Regions from separate parts of the Tardiphaga sp. 839_C3_N1_4 genome, predicted to be linked through region 4. Evidence: predicted binding sites of a transcription regulator. Region 4 holds the regulator's gene; each other region holds the start of a gene.
What was found. Region 4 encodes PhoB, which activates phosphate uptake and scavenging genes when phosphate is short. Its sites were predicted from a motif close to TGTCATNNANCTGTCAT; they were not measured.

Region 1 (7,531 bases), 210 kb from region 4:
GACGATGACGTCAAGACCATCAGTTTTTCGCATCACATCGTGGCACGGCAGAGCCTGTCGGATGTGACCATCGCCGCCTTCACGCGGCAGCTGTTTGCGATCCGTCAGCAGATCATCAACGACTTCCCGCTGGCGGCGAAGATCGAGACGCCCGATACCGACAAGGATGCGGTTATTCCTGTGCATCCCGGCGCGGCCGCCTATGTGGATGGTGAAGAAAAGACCTTCCTCGATCGCTACAGCGATTACATCTGGTGGAGCCTGATGGGGCTCTCGGCGATGGGCTCGATCGGCGCCTGGTTCGCGAGCTATCTCAAGAAGGACGAGCGCAACGTGAATGTGTCGGAGCGCGATCGTCTGCTCGACATGATTGCCGCCGCACGCAAGAGCGAGTCTCTCGAAGAGCTCGATACGATGCAGGCGGAGGCCGACGATATTCTGCGTCATACGCTGAATTGCTACGAGCACGGCGCCATCGAGGAAGGCACGCTGACAGCCTTCAACATTGCGCTTGAGCAATTCCACAACGCCGTTGCCGACCGCAAGGCGCTGATTGGCATGATCCCGCCCGAGCCGATGAATCCGCCGGAGCAATTGCGACAGCCGCCGCGGCCGCTCGCAGTCTAGCGTTTGAGATAACGCCAGCCGATCACGACGCCGCTCACCGAGACGATGGTGCCGAGAATCGACAGCAGCCACACCACGATGTCCCGGGCCGGGCGATACATCAGCAGCAACTGAAAATCGAAACTGTGCAGCGCGTTGAACAGCCAGCGATAGGTGCGCCGGCTTGAGTCGATACGGCCGAGGATGTCGCCGGTGACGGGGCTAATGTGAAACCAGGTTTGCGCGTCGTCATCGAATTTGGCGCGCAACACCGGCAATTCGCGGTCATTGTGGTGTGCGTACCAATAAGCGTCGTATTCTCTGATACTTAGCTGGGTTTCTAGGCGTGAGCCCGGCAGCAGTGTTGTTGCGGCTTTCCAGAGACGATCTTGCGGCAGTCTCGCGATTTCGCCGCTTGCCGGATCGATCACCGTCTTCGTGCCGTCGCGCTTCGCGACAATCATAAGAGGCGCCCCGTCGAGCCACACGAAGCGCGCTTCGACCGCGGCTTTGTCCGCTGGTGCGCGAAGGGCTGCCGCGATGGTTGGCGCATCGTGGCCGGCGTAGCGCTGCAATACCTCGCGTGGCGTATTGCGGTCGGCAAAAACCCGGCCGGGATCGAGCGACAGCCAGCCCGAGAACATCCAGGTCAGCACGAACAGGCCGGCAATCAGGCCCGTGACGTGATGCCATGCCATCCAGCCGCGATAGGGCGTGATGTTGCCGCTCGCATAGCGTCGCTTGAGGCGCACGCGCAGAATGCCGATCCATATTCCGGTAACGCCGACGATCAAACAGATGCCGGAGATCCACAGCACGACGAGCCGCCACAGCGGTCCGTCCTTGCGCAACACGGTCGGATAGATCCAGTGCGGGATCGAGCCGAGCCAGTTCCAGACGCGTTCGGTGCGATTGGTATCGAGTGCGACCTCGCCGGAGCGCGAGGAGACGTAGAGCTTGGTGCCGGCATCGTCGCCGAGTGTGATCAGATACAATGGTCGCAGCGGATCGTAGCGTGCGGTAACACTCCATTGATCGCGATCGACGGTCTCTTCGAGCTGAGGCAACTTGCTGGCGGGATGATGCCGCGCGACTGCAAGTGCCTGCAGTTCGTTGATCTCGGTGATGGTACGGCCATCGACGGCGGAGATGGTTTGCCGTTTGCCGTCCCAGCCAGTCAACCGATACACCGGCTCGTCGGCAACCATGTTCAATCGCAATTCGCGCGGATAGCGCGTGGCACCGGCAGCCTTCATCGCCTCGTCGGGAGAGAGCGCCACTTTCTCCCAGACGATATCGGGCAATGCCGCCAGCCGCTCTTTATCGGAGAGGCCGGGAAACGCGACATACATCATCACCACGCCGGAGATGAACCACATCGCGAAGAAGAGGCAGGTGACGATGCCGATCCAGCGGTGGCCGATATACAGCCACCGCCGGAGTGTTCGTGTCAGCTTGCGCGACAAGCTCAGAACTTCACGTTGACGGCGAGCTGGGCGGTGCGCGGCATACCGAGGATCCACTGATTGTCGCTGTAGCTCGACGTCGCATAGATCTTGTCGAACAGGTTGTAGACGCGCAGTGACACCGCGGTGTTGACGTCCGGCTTCCACTGCAGGCCCGCATTGACCAGTGTGTAGCTCGGCATTTCCAGCGTATTGGCACTGTCGGCGAATGTCTTGCCGACGATCTGCACACCGGCATTAGCCGACCAGTTCGGCGCAAAACCCCATGTTGCCCAGATGTTGGAGACGTTCTGTGGCACGCTGACGGGAACATTGCCCGCAAAGTTCACGCCACTGGGCTGCAGGAAGTCGTCATACTTCGCGCGCAGGAAAGCGGTATTGGCATCGATGCGCCAGCCGTGATCGAGCACGAGGCCGATCGACGCCTCGACACCGCGCGACGACTGCCGGCCGACTTGCACCACCAAGTCGAGATTGTTCGGGTCGCGCGCCAGCAGATTGTTTTTCTCGATCTGATAGGCGGCCAGCGTCCACTCGCCGCGGCCGCCCCAGAACGATTGCTTGACGCCGATCTCGGCCTGCTTGCCGGTCGCCAGCTCAAACTTCGCATTGGCGTTGCTCGCCGAGATCAGTCCGCCGACCGTATCCGCCGCCGTGGAATACTGGCCGTAGAACGCGAGATTCTGGATGGGGGTATAGACCGCACCGACACGCCAGGATGTCGCCGAATAGTCCCGTGTGTAGCTGTTGGCGGGATTGCGGTAGTCGGTTCGTTCGACGGTCGGTTGGTCCTGGCGGACGCCCGCGATCAGCGACAATTGTTCGGTGACGGCCAGTCGGTTTTCCGCGAAGAACGCGTACTGATTGGCGACGCTCTTGAAGCCGGGAATCGTCGGATCGGGGCTACTGAACAGGCCGGGATCGAAATTATATGGATTGACCGACGACGTACCGCCATAGGGCGAATTGTTAGTGTGCTTGAAGTCGATGCGGTTGACGTCGAAGCCTGCCACGAAGGTGTTGACCATGCCGAACAGATGGCCCTGGAAGGTGGCGTCCATGCGGTCGCCGATCTGCTGCTGCTGGTGGAAGATTTCGAAATAGTCGCTGCGATCGATCAGGCCGGTGCCGGAGTTGAAGCCGTAGATCTCGACCTCCTTCCAGTGGCGCTTCGCATACATGTAATAGAGCGTGTTGCGCAGGGTGATGCCGTCACTGACCTGCCACTCGGTCTTTACCTGGCTCCAGCTGTCCTGATAGCGAATGTTGCTGTCGCTGACATTGTAGTTCTTGAAGCGGATCGCCTCATTGAGCTGGCCATTGATCAGCGGCGTGCCGAAATATTTTGACGGATGGCGGTCGCCATAGTCGGTGGAGAGCGTCCAGGTGATGTCCTCGGTCTGCTTGATCTGCACCGCGGCGTGCAGCGCGATGTTCGAGGTGTTGTCGCGATCGACCCAGCCATCGGACGCGTTGCCGGTGACGGCGATGCGATAGGCAACGTCCTTGCTGACCGGACCGCCGCTATCGAGGGCGATGCGGCGCGTCATGTTGCTGTCGAGCGAGATTTCAGCCTGGTTGCGTGGCACCCAGAGCGGCAATTTCGAAATCACGTTGATGGCGCCGCCGATAGCGCCTTCGCCATACATGACGGAGGCCGGGCCGCGCAGTACTTCGATCTTCTCGGCGGTCCAGGTGTCGAAGGGGAAGTTCACCGTGCCGGAGCCGACATAGAGGCGCGTGCCGTCATAAAGCGAAGTGACGGAGCCACTTCCGGCGAAGCCGCGGGTGCTGAAAGCGATGCCGCCATTGCCGGGTTCGCCGATGGCCGTAAAGCCGGTAGCATTCTGCGTGACGGCATCGACCACGTTCTGCTGGCCGCGTTCGGCCATAGTCTCGGCGGAGATCACTTCGACGCTGGCCGGCGTCTGCAGGCGCGTGAGGCCGAGGCGGCTGCCCGTGGATGTCGTGCCGGTGAGGTTGAGCGTCGGCGCTGCGAAGACAGGGCCTGTCGGCGTGGCAACCGGCGCGCCGGTATTGGCGGCGACATTGCGCTGCTGCCGCGAGCGCGCAGCGCGCGATGCAGTGCCGTTCGTGGCGCGGCGTGCCCGCTGAGGCGTCGCTGACGGCTGAACTACAACAGGATCGAGCGTCTGGCTGGGCTGTGCAGCTTGTGCCCAGCTTTCACTCGGACACAACAAGCAGGAGAGAGCAATAGAATAAAGAAAGGGCGTATGTCGCTTCAATGCGACTGGAGAAACGGAGGTCATGAACAGGACTCGCGGTTACGTGGCACGTCACCGCAAACCAAGTCGCCCCGCCGCTTTCAAACAGGCAGTGTGACTTCCACCAGGACACCCCGCCCAATGTGCTCGCGTGTGACCACGACTGGCGGCAGGTCTCCTGGCTCGCGGGTCAGTGCCTGTCGCCGCCTTCCCAGGTGAATACCCAGTGGCTCTTGGCGCAGGCTCGCCGCTTACAGTTGCGGGGGCAGCCGCGGAATCGGGGGATCCCCCTCACCGCATTCCCTTTTGATCCCCGAAGGGGAACCGTCGCATTCACGTTAAGGTGAAATTTCCAAATGTGTCAATCAAGCTGCCAGTCATTCGCAGCTTGCTTTGGCGGGTGTTGATATTGCGCATCACCTGTCATCGCAGCGTCAAGCGATCTGCCTAGAGCCACTGGTGCCAGAGCCAGGATCAGGAGTTCGCCATGGCACTACGTTTATCCCGTCGCCGCTTCCTCGCGCACTCAGCCGTAACAGGCGCAAGCTTCCTGGCGATGCCTTACCTCAGCCGCGCGCAGGATCGTCCGGTCGTGTCGCATGGCGTGCAGTCCGGCGATGTCGGGACGAGCAGCGGCATGATCTGGTCGCGCGCCGATCGCCCGGCGCAGATGATGGTGGAAGTCGCCACGACCGAATCCTTCAGCAATGTGCGCATGTTGCCGGTTATCACGGCGCTGCTCGAGAGCGATTTCACGGCGAAGCTGTTGCTCGATAATCTGCCCGCGGGACAGGACATCTTCTACCGCGTCAAATTCCGCGATCTGTCGCATCCCGAAATCGTCAGCGAACCTGTGATCGGCCGCTTTCGCACCGCGCCGGCCGATCGCCGCGATGTATCCTTTGTCTGGGGCGGCGATGTCGCCGGGCAGGGCTGGGGCATCAATGCCGAGGATGGCGGCATGGTCACCTTCGCCACCATGCGCAAGCACAACCCAGATTTCCTGATCCATTCCGGCGATACGATCTACGCCGATGGTCCGATCCTGGCTGAAACGAAACTGCCTGACGGCACGATCTGGAAGAACACCATCACGGTGCCGGAGAAGGCGAAGGTCGCCGAAACGCTCGATGAATTCCGCGCCGCGCACAAATACAATCTACTCGACGACAATGTCCGCGCATTCAATGCGCAGGTGCCGATCTTCGGCCAGTGGGACGATCACGAGGTTACCAACAACTGGTCGCTCTCGAAGCAGTTGCCGTCGTCTTACAAGGAGCGCGACATCACAATGCTCGCGGCGCGGGGCGCGCGTGCCTTTCACGAGATGTATCCGATCTCTATCAATCCGGCCGAACCCGGCCGGGTCTATCGCACGCTGAATTACGGCCCGCATCTCGACGTCTTCATGCTGGACGAGCGGAGCTATCGCGGGCCCAACGGCCCGAACCTGCAGGAGAGCTATGGTCCGGATGCGTATTTCATTGGCCCGGAGCAGATGGCCTGGCTGAAGCGCGCCTTGATGGCGTCGAAGGCGACCTGGAAGGTCATTGCCTCCGATATGCCGATCGGCCTCGTCGTCTATGACAATGCCGCCGACAAAACCGGGTCTGAGGCCATCGCGCAGAGCGACGGGCCAGTGCGGGGCCGCGAGCTGGAAATTGCCGATATCCTGCGCTTCATCAAATCGGCCGGTATCCGCAACACGGTCTGGCTGACCGCCGACGTGCATTACACGGCGGCGCATTATTACAATCCCGACAAGGCGCAGTTTCAGGATTTCGAGCCGTTCTGGGAGTTCGTTTCGGGCCCGTTTCACGCCGGAACTTTCGGGCCGGCGGCGCTCGACAATACCTTCGGTCCTGAGGTCCGTTTCGTGAAGGCGCCGGGGCCCGATAAGCAGAATTTGCCCCCGTCGGCAGGCATGCAGTTCTTCGGCCACGTCAAAATCGACGGCCAAAGCGGCCAAATGACCGTTACCTTGCGAGATCGGGCCGATATGGCCCTTTGGGCCACGGTTCTGGACCCGAAATTGGGCTAACCATTTGGCAGATTCGCATTGTTTTTCGGTGATTTTCCCCTATATTGCGCCGCAACGCGTCCGAGTACCCGGCCCCTTCTGGCCGGGTTTGCTTTTGGAGGGATTGCCCCAGCGCGTTTTCAGACGAGGCAGTTATCGAACGCGCTCGAGCGCAAGGCTGAGGCCTTTTGTCGAGCATGTCTTGTTGAACCCGCTCAAGGGCACCCAGACCGTAACCAGAAGAAGACCTATGAACCTTCGCAACATTGCTATCATCGCCCACGTTGACCACGGCAAAACGACTCTCGTCGACAAGCTGCTGCAACAGTCGGGCACCTACCGCGACAATCAGCGCGTCCAGGAACGCGCGATGGATTCGAACGACATCGAAAAAGAGCGCGGCATCACCATTCTCGCCAAGTGCACCTCGGTGCTGTGGGATGAGGTCCAGATCAACATCGTCGACACCCCGGGCCATGCCGACTTCGGCGGCGAAGTTGAACGCATCCTGTCGATGGTCGATGGCGTGATCGTGCTTGTCGACGCTGCTGAAGGCCCGATGCCGCAGACCAAGTTCGTGGTCGGAAAGGCGTTGAAGCTCGGCCTCAAGCCGATCGTCGCCATCAACAAGGTCGACCGTCAGGACGCCCGCATCACCGAAGTCGTCAACGAAGTGTTCGACCTGTTTGCAGCGCTTGACGCCACCGACGACCAGCTCGACTTCCCGATTCTGTACGGATCGGGCCGCAACGGCTGGATGGCCGACAGCCCGGACGCGTCGCACGATGTCGGCATGAAGCCGCTGTTCGATCTCGTCATCAAGCATGTCGCGCCGCCGGTGGTTGAAGAAGGTGCGTTCCGCATGCTCGGCACCATCCTCGAAGCCAACCCCTATCTCGGCCGTATCATCACCGGCCGCATTTCGGCGGGCTCGGTCAAGCCGAACCAGAGTGTCAAGGTGCTGTCGCGTGACGGTAAGGTCGTTGAAACCGGCCGTATCACCAAGATTCTGGCGTTCCGTGGTCTTGAGCGTCAGCCGGTTGAGCTCGCCGAAGCCGGTGACATTGTCGCCATCGCCGGCCTGCCCAAGGGCACTGTCGCCGACACCTTCTGCGATCCGTCGGTTGAAATTCCGATCCAGGCGCAGCCGATCGATCCGCCGACCGTGTCGATGTCCTTCATCGTCAACAACTCGCCGCTCGCCGGCACCGAAG
Region 2 (7,531 bases), 720 kb from region 4:
ATCCATGGTTCTACGGGTTGAGTGCAGCCGGAGTGATCGTCACGATCTTCCGCGTGGCGACAGAGGGCGTCTATCATCGCAGCAAAGGTCAACGCAGCTTCACCATCGCCGCGGCCGAGCGATGGGAGCGGCTTTACGCGTGGAGCAGCTACGTCTTTGCAGGATTGATTGGCTTGCTTGGCGCGGCGACTTTCTGGGCGAAGAATCCTGCGCATCAACTCCTCGCAACGGCGCTGGTCTTCGGCTATGCGGCCGGCATCGTCTGCCGGATTTCCGTTCGCCCCGGGATCGCGCTGCCGGCCTTGATGCTGGTTGCCTTGCCGACGGCATTCTCAGCGCTGGCCCGCGTCGACAGCAATCTGGCTTTCTATGCCGTGATCCTGATCGCGTTCCTGCTCGGCAGCTTCGAGACCGTGCGTTTCATCTATCGGCAGAATATCGAGCAGATCTCGCTCAAGCACGAATTCTCGACCCTCGCGCGGCACGATGCGCTGACGGGCCTAGCCAATCGGCTTGGCTTTCAGGAACGCCTCGCGATCATAGCGGCGCGCGCCAGGGCGGTGGGCTGTCTCATTGCCGTTCACAGCGTCGACCTCGATCGGTTCAAGGAGGTCAACGACGTGCATGGCCATCCTGTAGGCGACGCGCTGCTGCAGGCAGTTGCGAGCCGGCTCAGCGGAATTTTGCGCGACGGCGACTTCGCGGTGCGCATGGGCGGTGATGAATTCGTCGTGGTGCAATCCGTCGTCGGCAATCGCGAGGAGGCGATGTTGCTGGGCCGCCGCATCATTCGGACGCTCTCGGAGCCGTTCGTCATCGATGACCTGGAACTGAGGGTTGGCGCCAGCGTCGGCATTGCTATTGGCCGCGAGGGCGACGACCCCTGCGGTCTCACGCCTGCCGCGGACCGGGCGCTTTACGTCTCGAAAGCCAGCGGTCGAAACCGTGTGACCTTCGCCAAGCCGGTGGATGCCGAGACAATCGCGCGAGCTGGCTAGCGTCCACGCAATGAGCGTGAGCTGACCGCGCCAGATGATTTCCAGCAGAATCAGAAAAGCTGACAGCGCATCGACGGGATCGGTGTGCGCGGGTTGACAGGCATGAGGATTGTAATGTTATAACATTACAAATATGAAGAGCCCAATGTCCCGTACCCTTAAAAGACTGTTCGATCTCGATGCAAAAACTCCCCGTCACAGTCTTGTCCGGCTTCCTCGGGGCTGGAAAGACAACTTTGCTGAACCATGTGCTGAACAACCGTCACGGCCTGAAGGTGGCGGTGATCGTGAACGACATGAGCGAGGTGAACATCGATGCGGCCCTGGTTCGCGATGGCGGTGCCAACCTGTCGCGGACGGATGAGAAGCTGGTCGAAATGACCAATGGTTGCATCTGCTGCACGCTCCGCGACGATCTGCTGAAGGAGGTTCGTGCGCTCGCCGAGAGCCAGCGGTTCGATTACCTGCTGATCGAATCCACCGGAATTGCAGAGCCGCTGCCGGTGGCCGCGACCTTCGATTTCCGCGACGAGAACGGCGACAGCCTGTCCGACGTGGCACAGCTCGACACCATGGTGACGGTGGTCGATGCGGTGAACCTGTTGAAGGATTACTCCTCGACCGACTTCCTGCAAGACCGCGGCGAGGCGCTCGACGGTGACAAGCGTACGCTCGTGGACCTGCTGGTAGAGCAGATCGAATTCGCCGATGTCGTCGTGCTCAACAAGGTCAATGACGCCACGCCCGAGCAATGCAACAGCGCGCGCAAGATCATCTGCGCGCTCAATCCCGACGCCGATATCATCGAGGCAAACTTTGCCAATGTGCCGTTCGACCGTGTGCTCGATACCGGACGATTTGATTTTGAAAAGGCGCAGCAGCATCCGCTTTGGCACAAGGAGCTCTATGGCTTTGCCGATCACGTGCCGGAGACCGAAGAATACGGCGTGACGAATTTCGTTTATCGCGCGCGGCGACCATTCGAGCCCGTGAAGTTTCAGGCCTTCCTGCGCGAAAGCTGGGCCGGCGTGATCCGCAGCAAGGGGCATTTCTGGCTGGCAACGCGGCCACAATGGGTCGGGGAGCTCAGCCAGGCGGGCGCCATCGTGCGCACGGAAGGCATGGGATTCTGGTGGGCCAATGTCCCCGTTGATCGCTGGCCGGACGATCCGTATTGGCGGCAGTCGCTGAAGAAGAACTGGAACGAGATCTATGGCGACCGACGTCAGGAGATCGTCTTCATCGGCTCCGACATGGATGAGAGCGACATCCGTCGCCGGCTCGATGCCTGCCTCGTGCCCGGCAAGCCCGGCATGGATATCTCCGGCTGGGCCGGGCTCGCCGATCCGTTTCCCGCCTGGAAACGGGCGGACGAGATGGCATCCTCGTGACGCGTCAGGTCGCCGTCAGCGGCGCGTGACGCAGCACCTGGAAGCGCGACGTCGCAGATGTCTGGCGGAACAGGCCGATGCGGTCGATTCGCAGTGAGGTGAGATCAAGTGTCGCGAACCGCTGCTGCAATATCGCCAGCACCGCTGCGCTGCGCTCGGGAGCAAGCCGTCCGGTCAGCGTCATGTGAAACCGGAAATCGTCGCGCACATAGGGATAGCCGAAACGATCCAGCTGCTCGACCTGTCGCGGCGTCAGGTTCTCCGGTTTGCGCCGCGCGCGATCCCCCGGCGTCATTGGTGCGCGGAACACCTCGAATCCTTCGACACAGGTCTGCGCCAATGCGGCGAGCTCAGGGGAGGGCGCATCCGGCACGACAGCCGTGAAGCCGCTGATGATACGAACCACCGGCGAGATTTTCGGGATGGCACGGGGCATCCGGGCGAAGTCATGGAAGGCCGCGATCAGGTCGGCTTCGGTGGCTTCCGGCGCCAGCGAGAACGGTGCCTTCAGTGTGGCGTGAAAGCCGTATTTGCGTGGGTCCTTGATCAGCGCCGGCCAGTCCGGCGCCTGCATCATGAGATCGCCGGGCACCAGCACGTCATTGCCGGTGAAAGGATCGTAACCGAGGGTCTCGGCGCCGAAGCGGGCGAGGGCACTGTCGGCGTCGGGGGCGTAATAGAGCGCGTAGCGCGGGAATTCATTCATGGCCGCACCATAGAGCATGATCCCGAAAAGTGGATGCCGGTTTTCGGGAACGATCATGCTCAAGTGAGAGAGGAGCCGCCGCGTTACGCTGCGGCAATAGCCTTGCGGTGCATGGCACGCGCCGGCTGAAGCCTTGTGGCATCGGTCAGATGCACGAGCTTGCCCTGCGCGATCACGGCGACGATGCGCGGACGCATTGCGATGCTGTCATCGACGAGCAGCAAATCAGCGCGGCGTCCTTCGATGATCTCGCCACGGTCGGTGAGACCGGCAGCTTTCGCTGGTGCGGACGAGATCAGTGCCCAAGCCCGCGGCAGCGACAGAATGCCGTCATGGAGCAGCCGGAACGCGGCCAGCAGCTGTGCGGGATAATAATAGTCCGAGGCGAGAATCGAGCAGAGGCCCTTGGCGATCATGTCGGACGCCTTGGTCCAGCCGGTGTGGCTGCCGCCCCGCACGACGTTGGGTGCGCCGAATACGATGAAGTCGCCGGCCGCAGCGGCGGCCTTCGCGGTCTCTTCATTGATCGGGAATTCGGCGATGTTGACGCCGAGTTGGCGGAAGTCGTCGCGCATGGCAGGGGTCGCGTCGTCATGAGAGAGCGTCGGCACGCCGGCAGCATTCGCCGCCTTGGCGAGGCGGACAATCGAGGCCGGCACCTCATCGGTGCGCGACAGCACGCGATCGACCAACTGGTCGAAGGCATCGCTGCTCAGCCCGGTACGTTCCACCATCCGCGCGCGCTTCGCCGGCTTTGAGATTCCGGCGATGTCCATATGATCGTTGAAGGCGAGGAGATTGATGCGACCGGCCTGCAGCCAGCCTACGATCTCATCTTCGGCGTCGAGATTGAACGTCTCCTGCCGCAGGTGGAACCGCGTATCCGATGCGAGCTGCGGCCGCAGCGTCTCGATGGCATTCAGCAGCTTGCGGGCGTTCTTCGCGCCGCGCAGGCCGGGCTCCCAGGACCATGTGGTGCCGTGAAACACTGTGGTGATGCCATTGGCGATGGCCTGGCGGTCGCTGTCGATCAAGGCGACATCGACCGGAAAGTCGACGCCGGGGCGCGGCATCAACTGCCGCTCGAAGGCATCGCCATGCAGGTCGACGATTCCCGGCAGCACCAGCAGATCGGACGCATCGAGGCCGAGCGCGCCATGGGGCGCATCCGATCCGATGTCCGCAATCACGCCACCCCCAATCTGCAGCGAGGTCTCGGCGATGTCCTGGCCGAGCAAAGTGCGTCCGCCGTCGATGAAGATATCCGTCATGTCACTGCCATCTGCCTGGGCGCCTTGACGCCCTTATACTTGCTTAAGAAATCCTCGACCGGAAGCTTGCGGAAATCCGGCAGTGCCTGTCGTAGCATCTCGTGCTCCCAGTCCCACCAGGCGAGCTCCATCAGCCCGTCTTCCACTGCCTCCGAGAACCGCCGCCGCACCGGTCGCGCCGGATTGCCAGCAACGATCGTATAGGGGGCGACGTCCTTGGTCACGATGGCACCGGCGGCGATCACAGAACCTGTGCCGATACTGCGGCCGGGCAGCACAATGGCGCCATGGCCGAGCCAGACATCATGGCCGATAGTGCAGTGATGTTCGCGTCGCCAGGCAAAGAAGTCGGCGTCGTCGCTTTCACCGGGGAAATAGGCGCTGGCGCGATAGGTGAAGTGCGCCTGCGTCGCCCGGTGCATCGGGTGATTGCCGGGATTGATCCGGATCATCGCCGCGATCGAGCAGAACTTTCCGATCGTCGTGTAGGTGATTTGGCCGTCATTCACGACATATGAATAGTCGCCCATCGTCACTTCGTTGAGGATCGTGCGCGCGCCGACTTCGGTATAGGCGCCGAGCTTGGTGTCGACGAGTTTCGCGGTGGGATCGACCGCAGGCGTGAGCGAGAGTTGTTTTCCAGCCATGTGACGCTCGTGCGACGGAAGAGGAATCGGTGGGTGATATATCAGAGTGTGCGCTGGCGCGCGGGCACCTCTTCGGTCGGTTTCGTGACGGTGTCGTGACGTCAGCATGAATTCGGGCTTGTTTTTCCCGCAATGACGATAACCCGTATGCGCAGGGCACATGTCACATCATTGTTAAACGCGGGCGTTACCGGTGGCGATGTCTATTGTCATTGGAGTGCCTCATGCTGGTGGTGGATAAGCTGACGTGCCGTTTCGGCGCCAAGGCTGCCGTCGATAACGCATCGTTCGAGATCAAGCCCGGTGCATTCGTTGGCGTGATCGGTCGTTCAGGTGCCGGCAAGTCAACCATGCTGCGCATGATCAATCGTCTGGCCGAGCCGACCGATGGGCGCATCATGTTCGATGGCGTCGACGTCACGGCACTCAAGGGCCGCGATCTGCGCAAGTGGCGCGCGCGCTCGGCGATGATCTTCCAGCAATTCAATCTCGTCGGCCGTCTCGATGTACTGACCAATGTGCTGATGGGGCGCTTGGCGGAGATGCCGCAGTGGCGCTCGCTCACGCAGATGTGGCCCGAGGACGACCGCGCGCTGGCCATGTCGGCGCTGGAACAGTTCGACATGGCGCAATACGCCTCGCAACGCGCCGACCAGCTTTCCGGTGGCCAGCAGCAGCGCGTCGCGATTGCCCGGGCGCTGGTGCAGCAGCCCGACATTATCCTCGCGGACGAGCCGATCGCGTCGCTGGATCCGCGCAACACCCGCATCGTCATGGATGCGCTGCTGCGGATCAACAAGCACTTCGGCATCACCGTGATGTGCAACCTGCATTCGCTCGATCTGGCGCGCACCTATTGCGACCGTTTGATCGGCATGTCCGCCGGCCGTGTCGTGTTCGACGGTGAGCCGGCTGCGCTCACCGAACATATCGCCCGCGAACTCTACGATCTCGAAGCTGACGAGGTGATGGGATCGGCGCGTGTGCCGACGCCCACCCGAGTTCCCGAATACGGTGTTGCTGCCGTCGCGTGATTGCAGTGCGTTGAAATTATCGTGGTGACGTCATCGTAACGATGGCATCGCCGCGATAGACGCGCTTTCTGCCAAGAAGAAACGTTTCACCTCAGATCAAAACAGGGATTGTCATGATCAACCGTCGCTCCATTCTGCTCAGCGCCGCAGCGCTGGCTTTCGCCACCACCTCGGCTTCGGCCCAAGACTACAAAGCCAAGTATCCGGAATTGACCTTCGCCGTCGTTCCCGCCGAGAACGCCTCGGGCGTCACCGAGCGTTGGGCGCCGTTCGTCACCTATCTGTCGAAAGAACTCGGCGTGAAAGTCAACCTGCGCATTGCCAATGACTACGCAGCCGTCATCGAAGGTCAGCGCTCGGGCAATATCCATATCGCGAGCTACGGTTCGGCCTCGTTCGCACGCGCCCGTCTCACCGGCGTCAAGACCGATGCGTTTGCCAACGACATCAACATCGATGGCTCGACCGGCTATTACTCGGTGTTCTTCGTCAAGGCGTCGAGCCCCTACAAGTCGGTCGACAATCTGAAGGGCAAGAACCTCGGTCTCGTCGATCCGAACTCGACCTCGGGCAACAACGTACCGCGCTTCGAACTGGACAAGATGGGCATCTCGGACGCCGACACCTATTTCAGCAAAGTCGTGTTCACCGGCAGCCATGAAAACGCGATGCTCGCGCTGTCGCAGGGCACCGTCGATGTCGCCGCCAACCAGTGGACCAACGACAACGACTCGACGCTGCAGCAGATGCTGACCAAGGGCATGCTGAAGAATGCCGACGGCTCGGCGATGAAGAAGGAAGACTTCCGCATCATCCACAAGTCGGCCCCGATCATCAACGGTCCCTATGCCTATAGCTCGGACCTGCCGGAAGAGCTGAAGGTTGCTATCGCCAAGGCCTTCACCGACGCGCCGACCAAGGACAAGGCCGCATTCGACAAGCTATCAGATGGCCAGAAGAAGGGTTTCCACGCCGCGACCACCAAGGATTGGGACGCCACCATCGACCTGATCAAGTTCGTCGACGCACTTCGCAAGAAGAAGGCGTCCTGATCGCCTGATCATTGAAGGGAGCCGGATCAGAAATGGTCCGGCTCCTTTTCTGTGTCTGATCCCAGATAGGCCCGCACATCATGTCCGCCGCCGTTTCCATCCTTCCGGCTCCGCAACTCGCTGCGCTGAACGACGCCTATCGCAAGGCGGTCGCGCGCCGGCGGTTACGCACGACGCTTGTCGTCGTGGCCTGCTTTGCGGCGCTGTTCGTTGCGGCATTGGGGGCCGAGGTCAATCTCAGGACCTTCGTCGAGAAGATCGGCAATTTCGGCAGCTATTTCGATCGTATCTTCACGCTCGAGGCTGGCACCCGGGTGTGGACCGACGTCAATGAGTGGTTCTGGGGTTGGAAGAAGTGGCTGTCGCTGCTCGGCGAGACCGTGCTGATCAGCTATGTCGGCACGCTGATCGGTGCCGTGCTGGCCTTTGGGT
Region 3 (7,531 bases), 3.4 Mb from region 4:
TCCGGGCGACGCGACGAAGACCGCGTCCCAGTCCGCGCCAGCGACGCAGGACAGCACGCCAAAGGCGCCGGCGCCAACCAACAACATCGCGGACTCCTATTCGAAGCCGCCAGTGGCACCCGGCGTACGTGACGTGACGCCCACCAACAAGCAGTCCGGCGTCACCACCGGTGCGGCACCTGCGCGACCGCAGGCTCCGCAATCGGCTCCGACCGGCACCGAGATCGACAGCTCGAAGGGCGGCGCGCCGAAGTAACGGCGCGACCGGGCAGACAAGGCTGCGGGCATCGATGCCCGCGGCTTTGTTGCACATGGATTATGCGCTCACCTGACGCAGGAACGTGCGTTCCTCTGCGAGGATGAACTGGTGCTCCTCGGCCGACGCGAAATTCGCAACGCCTTCCGCATTGCTCCGCAGTCTGGCGCGATAGGCTTCATAGGCCGCGAGACTTGGAAACGAGATCAGGCCGAATGCGACGTTGTTCGTTCCTTCATGGGGCATCCAATAGCCCTGCAGATCACCACCGCATTTGGGAATAATCGTCAGCCAGCGCTTGGCGTAGGCTTCAAACAATTCGCGTTTGAATGGATCGATCTGATAGCGAATGAAGACAGTGATCGTCATGACGGCTCCCTCTGCAGATGCCTGGATATAGCCGCTTGCTCGACCGCAATACTTTGATTAGCGTCGAAGTATGAAAGCAGGCCCCGACATCGCCGTGGTCGCTGCACTTGTTGGCGATCCTGCACGCGCCAATATGCTGACGGCGCTGATGACAGGCCGTGCGCTGACCGCGAGTGAACTCGCCCAGGAAGCCGGGATTACGGCGCCAACCGCGAGTTCACACCTCTCCAAGCTCGAAGCAGGTGGCTTGATCGAGCCGGAAAAACAAGGGCGCCATCGCTATTATCGCCTCACCGGCCCCGATGTCGCCGGCGTGCTGGAAGGCCTGGCCGGTCTGGCAGCCCGCGCGGGCCATCTCCGTCTCCGCACCGGGCCGAAAGAACCGGCATTGCGCCGCGCACGGATTTGCTACGATCACCTCGCCGGCGATCTCGGCGTGCAGATGCTCGACAGTATGCGGGCACAGAGACTGATCCGGCAGACCGAGCAGGTCATCGAACTCACGACCCAGGGCAGCCGGTTCGTTGCTGAAGAATTGAGGATAGATCCGGCAACGCTGGCTCATCCGCGCCGGCCGGTCTGCAAGGCCTGCCTCGACTGGAGCGAGCGGCGCCACCATCTGGCCGGGACACTTGGCGCCGCCATCATGATCTCATTTACTGCCATGAAATGGGCGGCCAGAGATCCCTCACCCGGCAGCCGCGTGGTGCATTTCACCCGCAGCGGCGAGAAGCGCTTCGAGGCATTGTTCGGCACGACCGGCGACGCTATCCGGAAAACGTGAAGACGCCGGCTTACCTTTGCCGCAATGCAGCCTGAAACCGCGCCGGTCCTTCCTTCCCCCGGAGCTCCTCGATGACCCGCCTGCTGCTCGCTGCACTGATTGCAACCCTGCCGTTCACCTCATCGCAAGCGGCCGAGCCTCCTGCGGCACGCGAGCCTTACGGCATTGGCCTCGAAGGCTTTCCCTATCCCTACCCCGTCAACATGCTGCCGCTGGTCAATGACGGCGAGCAGGTGCGCATGGCCTATATGGACGTGCCATCGGCCAAGCCCAATGGTCGGACTGTGGTGCTGCTGCATGGCCGCAATTTCCCGTCGAGCTACTGGGCGCCGGTAATCGGCACGTTGAACGAGGCCGGTTACCGCGTCGTGGTCCCCGATCAGATCGGCTTCGGCAAATCGTCGAAGCCATCAGGCGATCTGCATTTCGACAACCTCGCCCGCAACACCGTCGCGCTGATGGATCACCTCGGGATTGCAAATTTCGACATCGTCGCGCATTCCCTCGGCGGCATGTTGAGCGTGCGCGTTGCCCGCGCTTATCCCGATCGCATCGATCACCTGCTGCTCGCGGCGCCGATCGGACTTGAGGACTATCGCCTCTATGTGCCGCCGACGCCGACCGAGAAGATTCTGGAGAACGAAGACAAGCTGACGGCGGAGGGCTACCGCAAACAGCTCGAGGTGAACTATTCGCTGAAGATGCAACCCGATCAGGTAACGCCCTTTATCGACGCGCGTTTCAACATCAAGGGGTCACCGGAATATCCGCGCTGGCTGCGCGCCTTCGTCAGCTCGGCGCAGCTCATTTATCGCGAGCCCGTGGTCCACGAAATCCCGCTGATGGCGCTGCCGACCCTGTTCATCATGGGCGCCGACGATCACAACGCACCGGGCAAGCCGAATGCGCCGGAGGCGCTACGCTCGAAGATGGGCCAGAACGCCGATCTGGCAAAGGCGCTGGCGGCGAAGATGCCGAACGCGAAGGCCGAGGTGTTGCCCAACGCAGGCCATATCGTGTTTCTCGATGCACCGGCGAAATTCAACGAATTGATGCTCGCATTTCTCGCGGCGAAGTAGCAACTGCCGCGCCCTGCTACGCAGACATCCCGAAACATTCATGCTGTATTCAGATCGAATCGGCTTAATCGTGCTGTGCAGCGTTGATCCCTAGCAATTTTCTTGCCCCGTAAGAGTTCTGCAGCGGGTGATGCGATGCCATCATTATTCTCTGCGCCGCATCGCGGCACCATCGAGGGAGAACACGAATGAAGACGATCTTTGCGGCAGCCTTGTTTGCCGTTAGCGTCGGGGGCATCGGTGCCGCCAGCGCAATGCCTCTGGCTCCGCTGAGCGCTGCAGACACAGCAGGCGTGATCCAGGTGGCTCAGGGTTGCGGCCCCGGCTATGCCCGCGGTCCCTATGGCGGTTGCCGCCCGATGTTTCGTGGTCCGCCGCCGCGCGGCCCGGGTTACTGCCCACCCGGCTTCTTCCGCAATCCCTACGGCCGCTGTATCCGCCGCTGGTGATCGCTGCACAATCCTGACGACGAAGACCCCGCCACTGGCGGGGTTTTTTGTTGCCCACGCGGCGGTTACGGCCGTCACACGAAGATGACAGAATAGCGCTTCGCTATTCTGGAGATCGTCATGTCGCGCGCCTTGCGTCGTCTCATTCTGGCCGGGCTCCTCAGCCTCTCATCGCTGACGACCAGCCGCGCCGAGACCATTCCCCTGCCCGAGCCGCAGCTCGGCCCGCGGCCGTTCTATCTCGTCGACAAGATGAAAGACGGCCCGCTGAAGGCAAAGCTCAGCACCTGCACCGGGCCGTTTCGCAAGAGCGATTTTTCCATCGCCCATCGCGGCGCGCCGCTGCAATTCCCCGAGCACAGCCGCGAGTCCTATCTGGCCGCCGCACGCATGGGTGCGGGCGTAATCGAATGCGACGTGACCTTTACGAAGGACCGCCAGTTGGTCTGCCGTCATTCGCAATGCGACCTGCACACGACAACGAACATTCTTTCGGTGCCGGCGCTGGCGAACAAATGCACGCAACCTTTCAGCCCTGCCGATCCCGCCACCGGCAGGAAGGCGTCGGCGAAATGCTGTACCAGCGACATCACGCTGGCAGAGTTCAGGACGTTGACGGCGAAAATGGATGCCGCCAACACGTCAGCGACCACCGTTGCGGATTATCAGAATGGCACGCCGCGCTGGCGCACCGACCTTTATGCGAGCTCGGGCACGTTGATGACCCATGCCGAGAGTATCGCGCTGATCAGGAGCCTCGGCGCCAAATTCACGCCCGAGCTGAAGGCGCCGGAAGTGCCGATGCCGTTCGACGGCGATTACAGTCAGGAGAAATACGCGACCCAGATGCTCGACGAATATCGCGCCGCTGGCATTCCGCCTGGCGACGTATTTGCCCAGAGCTTCGATCTCAACGACATCAAGTTCTGGATCCGCACCGCTCCGGACTTCGGCGCGCAGGCGGTCTATCTCGACGGCCGCTACGAAACACAGGGTTTCGATCACATGCGCGCAGAGACGTGGAAACCGTCGATGGCCGAACTCAAGGCCGCCGGCGTCAGGATTCTCGCGCCGCCGATCTATATGCTGCTGACGCTCGACGGCGCCAACAAGATTGCACCATCCCCCTACGCCAAAGCAGCGCGCGATGCCGGGCTCGATCTGATCACATGGTCGCTGGAGCGCGACGGGCCACTGGCCAACGGCGGCAGCTTCTTCCATCGTTCGGTCAAACCCGCCATCGACCGCGACGGCGATACGCTCACCGTACTCGATGTACTGGCGAAGGATGTCGGCGTGCGCGGGGTGTTTTCCGACTGGCCGGCGACGACGACGTTCTATGCGAGCTGCATGGGGCTGCGCTGACGCAGCACGCTATTTGGCGTCGCTGTCATAGATGAATTTCGGCATTTCCAGCTTCAGCCGGATTGCCAGCAGGCGGAACACCAGTCCGGTCACGGCGGCAACCAGCGTCACCAGATCGGGACTGAATCCGTATTTGATGCCGCCGATATACAGAAGCCCCGTGACGATCGACACGCTGGCATAAAGTTCGGCGCGAAACAGCAGCGGCACGTCGTTGCACAGCACGTCGCGGAGCACGCCGCCGACGCAGCCTGTGATCATCCCGGCCACAACCACGATCAGCAGCGGCTGATCCATGGCGAGTGCGATGTTGCAGCCCATGATGGTGAAGACCACGAGACCGATGGCATCGAGCACCAGAAACAGCGCGTGAAAGCGATGCACCACCCGTGCGAGCCCGATGGTCACCAGCGCCGCACCACCGGTCAGCAGCAGCAGATACGGGCTCTTCACCCACCACAGCGGATAGTGCCCGAGCAGCATGTCACGCACCGAACCACCACCGAGCGCAGTGATGCAGCCGAGCATGGCGACGCCAAGCCAGTCCATCTTGCGCCGCCCGGCCGCCAGCGCAGCCGTCACCGCCTCGGCAATGAGCGCGATCATGGCGAGCGGAAACAGCAGGGCTTCGGTATGGGGCATGGGACTCGTCGGTAGCGGATGACGGCGACCTGTAACACAAATCCGTGCATGCGGTGACCGGCGGCGGACAAATCCCCGCCATCTTCCTGAGCCTCCATCACAACCTCACAGCAGGAGGTGTCATGACCCGTCTGTTTCTCACCCTCCCCATTCTACTCATGGCTGGCGCGGCCATGGCGGAGGACGCGCGGCTGTCGATGCCTTATTATGGCAGCGCCACCATGAATGCCGATGACAGCCTGGTGCTGCATTTCACCCGCACGGTGGACGGCAAGCCGGCTGACGGCTCGCAGACCTTTGCCCCCGGCGATCGCAGCTATGACAACGTGCGTCGCCACCTGAGCGGCATTGAACCCGGCCAGACCAAACCGCTGACGCCCTGGAGAGACTGAGCGTCAGCGCAAACGGGCTTGCTCTACCAGTAGCGGCGGCGCCAGTAACGACGACGCCAGTAACGGCGTCGGACGCCCCAGCGGCGACGGCGCCAACCCCAATGCCTGCGGCGCCACCCCCAATGCCGTCCCCGCCAGCCGCGATGCCAGCGCACCTGTTCCGGCTGCAGACGATCAACATCGTCCTGTGAGGCCACCGCCGGCTGCGGTTCACTTTCAGATCTGTGGTTGTCGAGCGGATTGGTCGGTAGCAGCGGCGCGGCCTGGGCCTGGACGACAGTCTGGGCGACCAACCCGGCGCCCGCGACAAAGCCGAAGGCGATCTTCAGAAAATGACGGCGTTCCATCGCGATCTCTCCTGATATCCGTGAGGACATCAGGATCGGACCAGCGGCATGAATGGAAACTGAATGCGCGCCGGAACTCACATATTCAGACGTCGAGACTATCGAAAGCCGGCAGCAAGCCCGACCACCTGACCGTCGAGGCCGCTGAAGCCGTGATATCCCCGCGCCTCGCACGGATCGCCGTCATTGCGACCGCCGCTCAGCCACGCCACGCGGGCGCGACCGGCCGACCATTTCACGAACGGATCGACGCCGGCCGGCGCGGTAACCTTGCAGCCGTCATTGCGATGATGGATGACGAGCGTGCGCGGCAACGCCGAGGGCGAGCCGATGATCGACATCACATTGCTGCCACTGCCCGACTCCGCACTGAGAAAGCCCGAGGTCAGCACCAGCGCATCCGGCCGCGCACCGCGTGCAATGCCTTCGGCGGCACGTTGCGTCCCACGGCTGGTCGCCACCACCGTCACCGGACGCTTGATCGCGGCCATATATTGCACCGCGCTGGAGAGATCCGTCCCGGCGTCCATCACCAGCACCGCAAGACCGCGCGCCGCATAGGCGCTGCGGGTGCGCACGAGCTGGTTGCCCTGCAGCCCATTGATCTCGCCGTGCTCGCCCGGGCTGATGGCGCCACTGCCGCCCGGCATCAGGATCACACTGGCGCGCAGCGCCTTCGGCCTGATCAAGACCGCCCGCGACCCGCCGACGCTGACCGTCTCGTCGGCCATCGCCGCGCCGCAGGTCACGCTAATGAGCGTCACGGCTGCGAGGACATGGTTGATCCAGATGCGGTGCTTGGTCATGCGCGGCTCCGCCTGTTTTCCTGTCAGGGACGACTACTACAATATCGACGATGCCCGATGGCAAGCGATGGATACGTTCGCTCCCCATTCCGAAAGATGCAAGCGCTTCGCGGAAGCGGATGAAGCCGATGGCGGCGTAAGGGTGCCCTGTAGCCCACACGAGCGAAGCGACATGCGGGGACCGCGTCGGACAATTCCTCCCGGATTTCGCTGCGCTCATCCGGGCTAAGATTGTTCGGCTATTTCCCCCGCATCGCCGCCATTACTCTTGGCACGAGCGATGACGCGACTGCCGCGTGGCCGCTGGCGTTGAAATGCTGGCCATCGGGATCGCGCGTGCTTGCCGGCGCGGCCATGCCGGTCATGATCACCTTGATATGGCGCGCCGCCAGTTGCTGTTGGATGGCAGCTATATTGCCCGCGCGGCTGGCGCCTTCGCCGCGTCGCGCGTCGTTGCCGCCGGGCTGGAGAATGACGATCTGCGTACCGTCCGGCACGGCCGAACCGAGCCGTTGCAGCATGCCGCCAGTCGTATCGCCGGGAATTCCGGCGTTCGCGACATAGGCATCGACTCCGCGCGCCCGAAGCATCGCCTCAAGTTGCGCGGGAAAAGCTTGCGACGGCTCGACACCGCCATTGGTTCTGCCGCGGCCGTAACCGTAGGTGTTGCTGGCGCCGAGTGCCACGATGTTGACGGACGCGGCCTGAACGGCGACGGAAGGCAGCATGAACGCAACAAGACAAACAGCCGCTCGTGTTATCTGCATGTGAGCCCCCTCCAGCGTGACGCCGCTACAACGGCATGTTGTCGTGCTTCTTCATCGGCACTTCCAAATGCTTATCCTTCAGCATCGCGAGCGCCCTGGCGATGCGCTTGCGGGTGGAGTGCGGCATGATCACGTCGTCGATATAGCCGCGCTCGGCGGCGACGAAGGGTGACAGGAAGCGGTCCTCATATTCCTTGGTGCGCGCGGCGATCTTGTCGGCGTCGCCGATGTCCTGACGGAAGATGATTTCCACCGCACCCTTGGCGCCCATGACC
Region 4 (7,531 bases):
CTGAAGAAGATCAACCTGACGCTGATGGCGAACCGGGTGACTGCGTTCATCGGCCCGTCGGGCTGCGGCAAGTCCACGCTGCTGCGTATCTTCAACCGCATGTATGACCTGTATCCCGGCCAGCGCGCCGAAGGTCAGCTCATGCTCGACAACCAGAACATTCTGGATCCAAAGCTGGATCTCAACCTGCTGCGCGCCCGCGTCGGCATGGTGTTCCAGAAGCCGACCCCGTTCCCGATGACGATCTATGAAAACATCGCCTTCGGTATCCGCCTCTACGAGAAGATCTCCAAGTCGGAGATGGACGTGCGCGTCGAGAGGGCGCTGCGCGGCGGTGCACTCTGGAACGAAGTCAAGGACAAGCTCAACGCGTCGGGCCTCAGCCTGTCGGGTGGTCAGCAGCAGCGTCTGTGCATCGCGCGCACCATCGCGGTGCGGCCGGAAGTGATCCTGTTCGACGAGCCGTGCTCGGCGCTGGACCCGATCTCGACCGCGAAGATCGAGGAGCTGATCGACGAGTTGAAGGATCAGTACACGATCGCGATCGTGACCCATAACATGCAGCAAGCCGCCCGCGTCTCCGACAGCACGGCCTTCATGTATCTCGGCGAGTTGATCGAATTCGATCAGACCAACAAGATCTTCACGTCGCCGACCGATCGCCGCACCCAGGATTACATCACCGGCCGCTTCGGCTGACGCGACATACTCGCGGGAGGAATTTGAGATGGCTTTTGAACATACCACCAAGGCTTTCGACGACGATCTGCAGGAGCTGACCCGTCTCGTCGCCGAGATGGGTGGCCTCGCGGAACGGCAGATCGTCGAATCCGTCGACGCGCTGATCCGCCGGGACGTCGCGCTCGGTGCGCGCGTCGTCGCCACCGACGCCGAGATCGACCAGTTGCAGCGCACGATCGAAGAGCGCGCCGTGCTGACCATCGCCAAGCGCCAGCCGATGGCTGTCGATTTGCGCGAGATCGTCGGCGCGCTGCGCGTCGCCACCGATCTGGAACGCATCGGCGATCTCTCCAAGAATATCGGCAAGCGCGTCAATGCACTCGACAGCGACTTCCATCCGCTGAAGCTCATCCGCGGCCTCGAACACATGACCGACCTCGTGACCACCCAGGTCAAGGCCGTGCTCGACGCCTATGCCGCACACGATCTGCCCGCTGCGATGACGGTGTGGAAGGGCGACGAGGAAATCGACGCGATCTGCACCTCGCTGTTCCGCGAACTCCTGACCTATATGATGGAAGACCCGCGTAACATCTCGTTCTGTATCCACCTGATGTTCTGCGCCAAGAACATCGAGCGGATTGGTGACCACGCCACCAACATTGCGGAAACCGTGTTCTACATGATCGAGGGTCAGCAGATCCTCGACAAGCGCCCGAAGGGCGACATGACCACATTCGCGAATACGCCGACGGTCTGAAGCGTGATCCGGAAAAGCGGAAGCCAGTCTTCCGCAAGGATCATGACCTAAAGGCTTTTCGGACGTCACTGAGGATATTGACCATATGGCTGTGAATGCACGCATTCTGGTGGTGGAGGACGAGGAAGCCCTCACGACGCTTCTTCGCTACAACCTCGACGCCGAAGGCTATGATGTTGAAACCGTCGCGCGCGGCGACGATGCCGATACCCGTTTGAAGGAGCGGGTGCCGGATCTCGTGGTGCTCGACTGGATGCTGCCGGGCCTGTCCGGCATCGAACTGTGCCGCCGTCTGCGCGCACGGCCTGAAACCAAGGCATTGCCGATCATCATGCTGACGGCGCGGGGCGAAGAGAGCGAGCGCGTTCGCGGTCTCGCCACCGGTGCCGACGATTACATCGTCAAGCCGTTCTCCGTGCCGGAGCTCCTGGCCCGCGTGAAGGGCCTGCTCCGTCGTGCAGCTCCCGAGCGTCTCGCCACCGTCTTGGCGTTTGGCGACATCGAACTCGACCGTGACAAGCGCCGCGTCGTGCGGTCCAGCCGCCCGATCGATCTCGGTCCGACCGAATATCGCCTGCTGGAGTTCTTCCTGGAACATCCGGGCCGGGTGTTCAGCCGTGAGCAGTTGCTCGACAGCGTCTGGGGCCGCGACATCTATATCGACGAGCGCACCGTCGACGTGCATATCGGCCGCCTGCGCAAGCTGCTCAATCCCGCCGGTGAGCCCGATCCAATCCGCACCGTGCGCGGCGCCGGCTATGCGCTGGACGATCGCTTCGACAAGGCGGCGGAGTAATACTCCGCTATCGACAGTTATTCTCGTCATGGCCGGGCTTGTCCCGGCCATCCACGTCTTTGTGTTCGGCCAAGACGTGGATACCCGGCATTCGCCGGGCATGACGGCGGAGAGGTCTCCGCTCACAATTCCCCCAAAACGAAAAATGCCCGGCTCATCACCGGGCATTTTCATTTGGTTTAGATGCTTTCCAGCTCAGCGCGTCGGCTTTGGGACCGCGCGGCGGCGGTCGCTGGCCGGCTGATAGGCGATACGCGAGTGATGCGCGCAATAGGGGGCGCCGGCCAGGGCCTTGCCGCCGCAGAAATAGAAGTCCGCGCTCGACGGATCGCCGATCGGCCAATGGCAGGTGGCTTCGTTGAGTTCGACCAGCGACAGGCGTTGGCTGATCGGCACGATGTTGTCATAGGCGATCGGGTCGGGCTCGGCCTCGATCTCGTAATTATGGGCCAGCGCGGTATTGCCGCGCGCCATCGGGCGGGCGACGCGTACCATCTGCTGCGCCGGGCGCGCCTTGCGCTGCCGCGGAGCTGCCGAGGAGGGGCTCTTGGCACGACCGGACAGGCCAAGGCGGTGAACCTTGCCGATCACGGCGTTGCGGGTCACGTTACCGAGTTCCGCAGCGATCTGGCTGGCGGAAAGGCCGCCTTCCCAGAGTTTCTTCAACTGTTCGACGCGATCGTCGGTCCATGTCATTACCGTCATCGCCGTTTTCCCTTCGTGAGCGCCGGCCTGACCGGGCAGCGCTGCGAGTTGAGACTTCAAAAATCCCTGCGGTCAGAATCCTTTAGCGCTCACCGGGCGCGAATTTCGCGTCCGGCTGTTACGCCGCACTGGATGTGTCAAAAGGATCTACCGCCGCACGAGATGTCGTATCCGACGAGGCAAAAGCTACAATATGCCGTGACTCGCGCGCAAGAGTCGGGCATGCCGCGTCCACATGCTTCTGCAAGTAAAGCTGCAAAATCGGCTTTTTCTGCGACTCCGTGTGACTCGAAAGCCGCAGTGCGCGGTTGACAGTCTTCACAGCACACATAGAATAATGCCCACGTGCCGCCCGAGAAGGGCGGCACGTTTCGTTTCTAGGGTCCGTTGTTCGATTTCGCACAGTTGTCATCGACGCGGCCGCAGTCTTTTCGATCGGATCGGTTATGACCAGCAACGCAACGTCTTCGCCCCTCTCTCAGGCTCACTTGCTGCCTGTTTTCGCGCGTGCGGATGTCGCTTTCGAGCGCGGTGAAGGCGCGTGGCTGATTGGAACCGATGGCGAGCGCTATCTCGATTTCACCAGCGGCGTCGCCGTGAACGCACTTGGCCATGCGCACCCACATATGGTCGCCGCATTGCAGGAGCAGGCCACCAAGCTCTGGCACATGTCGAACCTGTTCAAGAGCCCGGACGGCGAGCGCCTCGCGGCCCGGCTGTGCGAACAGAGCTTTGCCGACTTCGTGTTCTTCGCCAATTCGGGTGCGGAAGCGATGGAATGCGCGATCAAGGTGACCCGGCACTATCATTTCTCCAAAGGCCATCCCGAGCGCACGCGCATTATCACCTTTGAAGGCGCGTTCCATGGCCGGACCCTCGGCACGCTCGCCGCGACCGGCGCTGCCAAATATCTCGAAGGCTACGGCACGCCGCTCGACGGCTTCGACCAGTTGCCGCTCGGCGATATCGAAGCCGTGAAGAAGGCGATCGGTCCGAACACCGCCGGCATTCTCATCGAGCCGCTGCAGGGTGAAGGTGGCGTGCGTGCGCCGAGCAACGCGTTCTTCGGCGCATTGCGCGAACTCTGCGACAAGAACGGCATTCTGCTGATCTTCGACGAAGTGCAGACCGGCATGGGCCGCACCGGCGAACTGTTCGCCTATCAGCGCATCGGCGTGACGCCTGATGTGATGTCGCTGGCCAAGGCGCTCGGCGGCGGCTTCCCGATCGGTGCGTGCCTCGTCACGGCGGAAGCGGCCGAAGGCATGGCGCCCGGCTCCCATGGTTCGACCTTCGGTGGCAATCCGCTGGCGGTCGCTGCCGCGAATTCTGTGCTCGATATCATGCTGAAGCCCGGTTTCTTCGACCATGTGAAGAAGATGTCGCTGCTGCTGAAACAGAAACTCGCGGGTGTGGTCGATGGCCATCCAGATGTGCTCAGCGAAGTGCGCGGCGAAGGTCTTCTCATCGGCCTCAAGGCGGTCGTGCCGGCCGGTGATCTCGTTGCAGCACTGCGTGACGCCAAGCTGTTGACGGTTGGCGCCGGCGATAATGTCGTGCGCTTCCTGCCGCCGCTGATCGTCAGCGAGTCCGAGATCGAGCAGGCCGTGCAACGGCTGGAACAGGCTTGCGTGGCCCTCGGCTCATCCGCCAAAGCATCTGCAAAGACGCAGGGAGCCGCGTGATGAGCACGTCACCGCGGCACTTTCTCGATCTCACGGCCGTGCCGGCCAGCGAGTTGCGCAATATCATGAATGCGGCGGCTGCCATGAAGGCGAAGCTGAAGGGGCGGGATGGCACCAATGCCGAGCCCGATCGTCCGCTCAAGAACAAGACGCTGGCGATGATCTTCGAAAAGCCCTCGACGCGCACCCGTGTGTCGTTCGAGGTCGGCATGCGCCAGCTCGGCGGCGAAGTCGTGATGCTCACCGGCGCCGAAATGCAGCTCGGCCGCGGCGAGACCATTGCCGACACCGCACGCGTGCTGTCGCGCTTCGTCGACATCATTATGATCCGCATCCTCAATCATGACTCGCTGATGGAGCTCGCGGAAAATGCGACCGTGCCGGTCATCAACGGCCTGACGCGGTTCTCGCATCCCTGCCAGGTGATGGCGGATGTCATGACCTATGAGGAGCACCGCGGTCCGATCAAGGGACGCACCGTGGCCTGGACCGGCGATGACAACAATGTGCTGATGTCCTGGGCCCATGCGGCCGAGCGCTTCCAGTTCAAGCTCAATATCGCGACGCCGCCGCAGCTGTCGCCGAAGAAGCCGTTCAAGGACTGGGTCAAGGCGGCAAACGCGCCGATCACCTTCAGCGACGATCCCGATGCGATGGTGAAGGGCGTCGATTGCGTCGTCACCGACACCTGGGTGTCGATGGGCGACAAGGACGGCGAAACCCGCCACAACCTGCTCAAGCCCTATCAGGTCAATGCGCGCCTGATGTCGCTGGCCAAGCCCGATGCGCTGTTCATGCATTGCTTGCCCGCCCATCGCGGCGATGAGGTCACCGACGAGGTGATCGACGGTCCGCAGTCGGTGGTGTTCGACGAGGCCGAAAACCGTCTGCATGCGCAGAAGGGCATTCTGGCCTGGTGCCTCAACGCGGTGGCGTGATCTTTTCTTCCCCTCTCCCCCAGCGCAGCGAAGCTGCGCGCCGTGGGAGAGGGTGGATCGAACACGCGAAGCGGGTTCGAGACGGGAGAGGCATATCCACAAGCGCCGAGCTTTGCGGCTATCCCTCTCCCGCCTTCGCTTCGCTCAGGCACCCTCTCCCACTGCGCGGAGCTTTGCTCCGCTGGGGGAGAGGGGGAAGAAGCCGTGCGTCACCTGGATTTCCCGGTTCCATCGCCCCCTTTCACTTGCGGCCCTCCGCCCCCAAATAGAGCGCCATGACCCCATCAAATCCACATCTCCAGCCCGACGCCCCCATCCGCGCGCCGTCCTCCGTTCCGGTCGATGACGCGGTGCTGCCCTTTGAGGTTGCGCCGCTCGATCTGCGCGGGCGGCTGACGCGGCTTGGCCCGGCGCTCGACGAGCTGCTCGCCAAGCATGATTATCCCGCGCCGGTGGCCAAGCTGCTCGGCGAGGCGATCGTGCTGACCACGCTGCTCGGCTCGTCGCTGAAATTCGACGGCCGCTTCATCCTGCAGACCCAGACCGACGGTCCGGTGTCGCTGATGATCGTCGACTTCCGCGCGCCCGATAAAATGCGCGCCTATGCGCGGTTCGATGCCGAGCGCCTTTTGCCCGGTCTCGGCACCGCGGCGCTGCTCGGCAAGGGCCATCTGGCGATGACCGTCGATCAGGGGGCGGATATGAGCCGCTATCAGGGGCTCGTCGCGTTGAATGGCGGCACGCTGGAAGATGCCGCGCATGAATACTTCCTGCGCTCCGAACAGATTCCGACCAAGGTGCGCCTCGCCGTCGGCGAAGAATGGCGCAGCGGCGAGGAAGGCGGCCCGAAACATCGCTGGCGCGCCGGTGGCATGCTGCTGCAGTTCCTGCCGAAGGCGCCGGAGCGCGTGCAGCGCGACCTCCATGCCGGCGATGCGCCGGAGGGCGCGACCGTGGATGCCGTGCCGGAAGATGACGCCTGGGTCGAGGGCCAGTCGCTGATTGGCACCGTCGAGGATGTCGAGCTGATCGATCCGGATCTATCCGGCGAGCGGCTGCTGTATCGCCTGTTTCACGAGCGTGGCGTCCGCGTGTTCGCCCCATCGCCGCTGCGCGCGGAGTGTTCCTGTTCGCGCGATGCCGTGTCCGGCATGCTCAAGAGCTTCGAGCCGCAGGACCGCGCCGATATGGTCAAGGACGACAAGGTCGTCGTGACCTGCGAGTTCTGTTCGTCGGTGTACGAGTTCACACCGCAGGAAGCGGGCGTGGAGTAGGCATTCGCCCGCGTCCTCCCGACTCAAGCTCGTCATTCCGGGGCGCATGAAAGCGGCGAAGCCGCTGAAATGCGAACCCGGAATGTCAGAGTGTTTGGCGCTGAACAGGTCGAGATTCCGGGTTCGCGATACGCCGCCTTCGGCGTTTCCTCGCGCCCCGGAATGACAGTTTGGGGCGGGGCGGCGAGGCAGCGCTCAAACATTTTTTCCTATCCTTCATTGACAACATCCCCGTCAGGTTTATATTCCCCTCCGTCCGGCCCCGATGAGAGGGGCGAGCGCGATCGTCACGTTCGCGGGGCTGGATGCGGTGGACGCCGGAGATGCGGCGTCACGCGGTTTGGGGGTGACGTCTGTCTTCGGGCAGGACGGATCTGCGCCAGCACTGCCACTGGCAAGGAGACGGCCGACCTTCGGATGGAAAGAACCTCTGGACAGTGTGACGGACGACCAAATCGAAACGCGTCCGCTTACTCGCTTGAGGCTCCCTGTCCCTCCGCCGTGGGACCATCATTTTGGTGATCGGACCGTTCGCCAAGGCAAAGTGCAAGCAGGCTGAAAAAACACCGTATGCGGAACGTCGGGCACTTGCTCGGCGCCTCCGAAAGTCCTGATGCACCAACTTTGCGGAAGACCGCATTCGCATCAGGCCCAAGGGTGCAACGGGCACCCGGCGTTCCGCACGCCCTCTC

Region 1: a site for PhoB is predicted at 4,719-4,735, ahead of AB8A38_RS18410 (alkaline phosphatase D family protein). Genes of this name have one in related genera too.
Region 2: a site for PhoB is predicted at 5,098-5,114, ahead of phnC (phosphonate ABC transporter ATP-binding protein). Genes of this name have one in related genera too.
Region 3: a site for PhoB is predicted at 3,011-3,027, ahead of AB8A38_RS01620 (glycerophosphodiester phosphodiesterase family protein). Genes of this name have one in related genera too.

Annotation. Positions count from the first base shown of each region.
Region 1 covers NZ_JBPWQD010000001.1:3,854,261-3,861,791, reverse strand. The annotation lists gene AB8A38_RS18425 (TAXI family TRAP transporter solute-binding subunit) at 1-627, shown strand, start outside; gene AB8A38_RS18420 (PepSY domain-containing protein) at 624-2,072, opposite strand; gene AB8A38_RS18415 (TonB-dependent siderophore receptor) at 2,075-4,342, opposite strand; cobalamin riboswitch at 4,449-4,641, opposite strand; gene AB8A38_RS18410 (alkaline phosphatase D family protein) at 4,785-6,338, shown strand; gene typA (translational GTPase TypA) at 6,568-7,531, shown strand, end outside.
Region 2 covers NZ_JBPWQD010000001.1:2,925,254-2,932,784, reverse strand. The annotation lists gene AB8A38_RS14095 (diguanylate cyclase domain-containing protein) at 1-998, shown strand, start outside; gene zigA (zinc metallochaperone GTPase ZigA) at 1,178-2,389, shown strand; gene AB8A38_RS14085 (DUF1045 domain-containing protein) at 2,394-3,152, opposite strand; gene AB8A38_RS14080 (alpha-D-ribose 1-methylphosphonate 5-triphosphate diphosphatase) at 3,179-4,366, opposite strand; gene AB8A38_RS14075 (chloramphenicol acetyltransferase) at 4,363-5,013, opposite strand; gene phnC (phosphonate ABC transporter ATP-binding protein) at 5,238-6,047, shown strand; gene phnD (phosphonate ABC transporter substrate-binding protein) at 6,161-7,099, shown strand; gene phnE (phosphonate ABC transporter, permease protein PhnE) at 7,180-7,531, shown strand, end outside.
Region 3 covers NZ_JBPWQD010000001.1:263,068-270,598, reverse strand. The annotation lists gene AB8A38_RS01645 (hypothetical protein) at 1-256, shown strand, start outside; gene AB8A38_RS01640 (NIPSNAP family protein) at 317-625, opposite strand; gene AB8A38_RS01635 (ArsR/SmtB family transcription factor) at 696-1,409, shown strand; gene AB8A38_RS01630 (alpha/beta fold hydrolase) at 1,481-2,488, shown strand; gene AB8A38_RS01625 (GCG_CRPN prefix-to-repeats domain-containing protein) at 2,677-2,937, shown strand; gene AB8A38_RS01620 (glycerophosphodiester phosphodiesterase family protein) at 3,058-4,302, shown strand; gene AB8A38_RS01615 (trimeric intracellular cation channel family protein) at 4,312-4,944, opposite strand; gene AB8A38_RS01610 (hypothetical protein) at 5,067-5,336, shown strand; gene AB8A38_RS01605 (hypothetical protein) at 5,360-5,683, opposite strand; gene AB8A38_RS01600 (alpha/beta hydrolase) at 5,782-6,414, opposite strand; gene AB8A38_RS01595 (GDSL-type esterase/lipase family protein) at 6,729-7,256, opposite strand; gene AB8A38_RS01590 (acyl-CoA carboxylase subunit beta) at 7,282-7,531, opposite strand, start outside.
Region 4 covers NZ_JBPWQD010000001.1:3,641,771-3,649,301, reverse strand. The annotation lists gene pstB (phosphate ABC transporter ATP-binding protein PstB) at 1-699, shown strand, start outside; gene phoU (phosphate signaling complex protein PhoU) at 728-1,441, shown strand; gene phoB (phosphate regulon transcriptional regulator PhoB) at 1,533-2,237, shown strand; gene AB8A38_RS17490 (GcrA family cell cycle regulator) at 2,433-2,942, opposite strand; gene AB8A38_RS17485 (aspartate aminotransferase family protein) at 3,389-4,627, shown strand; gene argF (ornithine carbamoyltransferase) at 4,627-5,565, shown strand; gene AB8A38_RS17475 (Hsp33 family molecular chaperone) at 5,841-6,839, shown strand.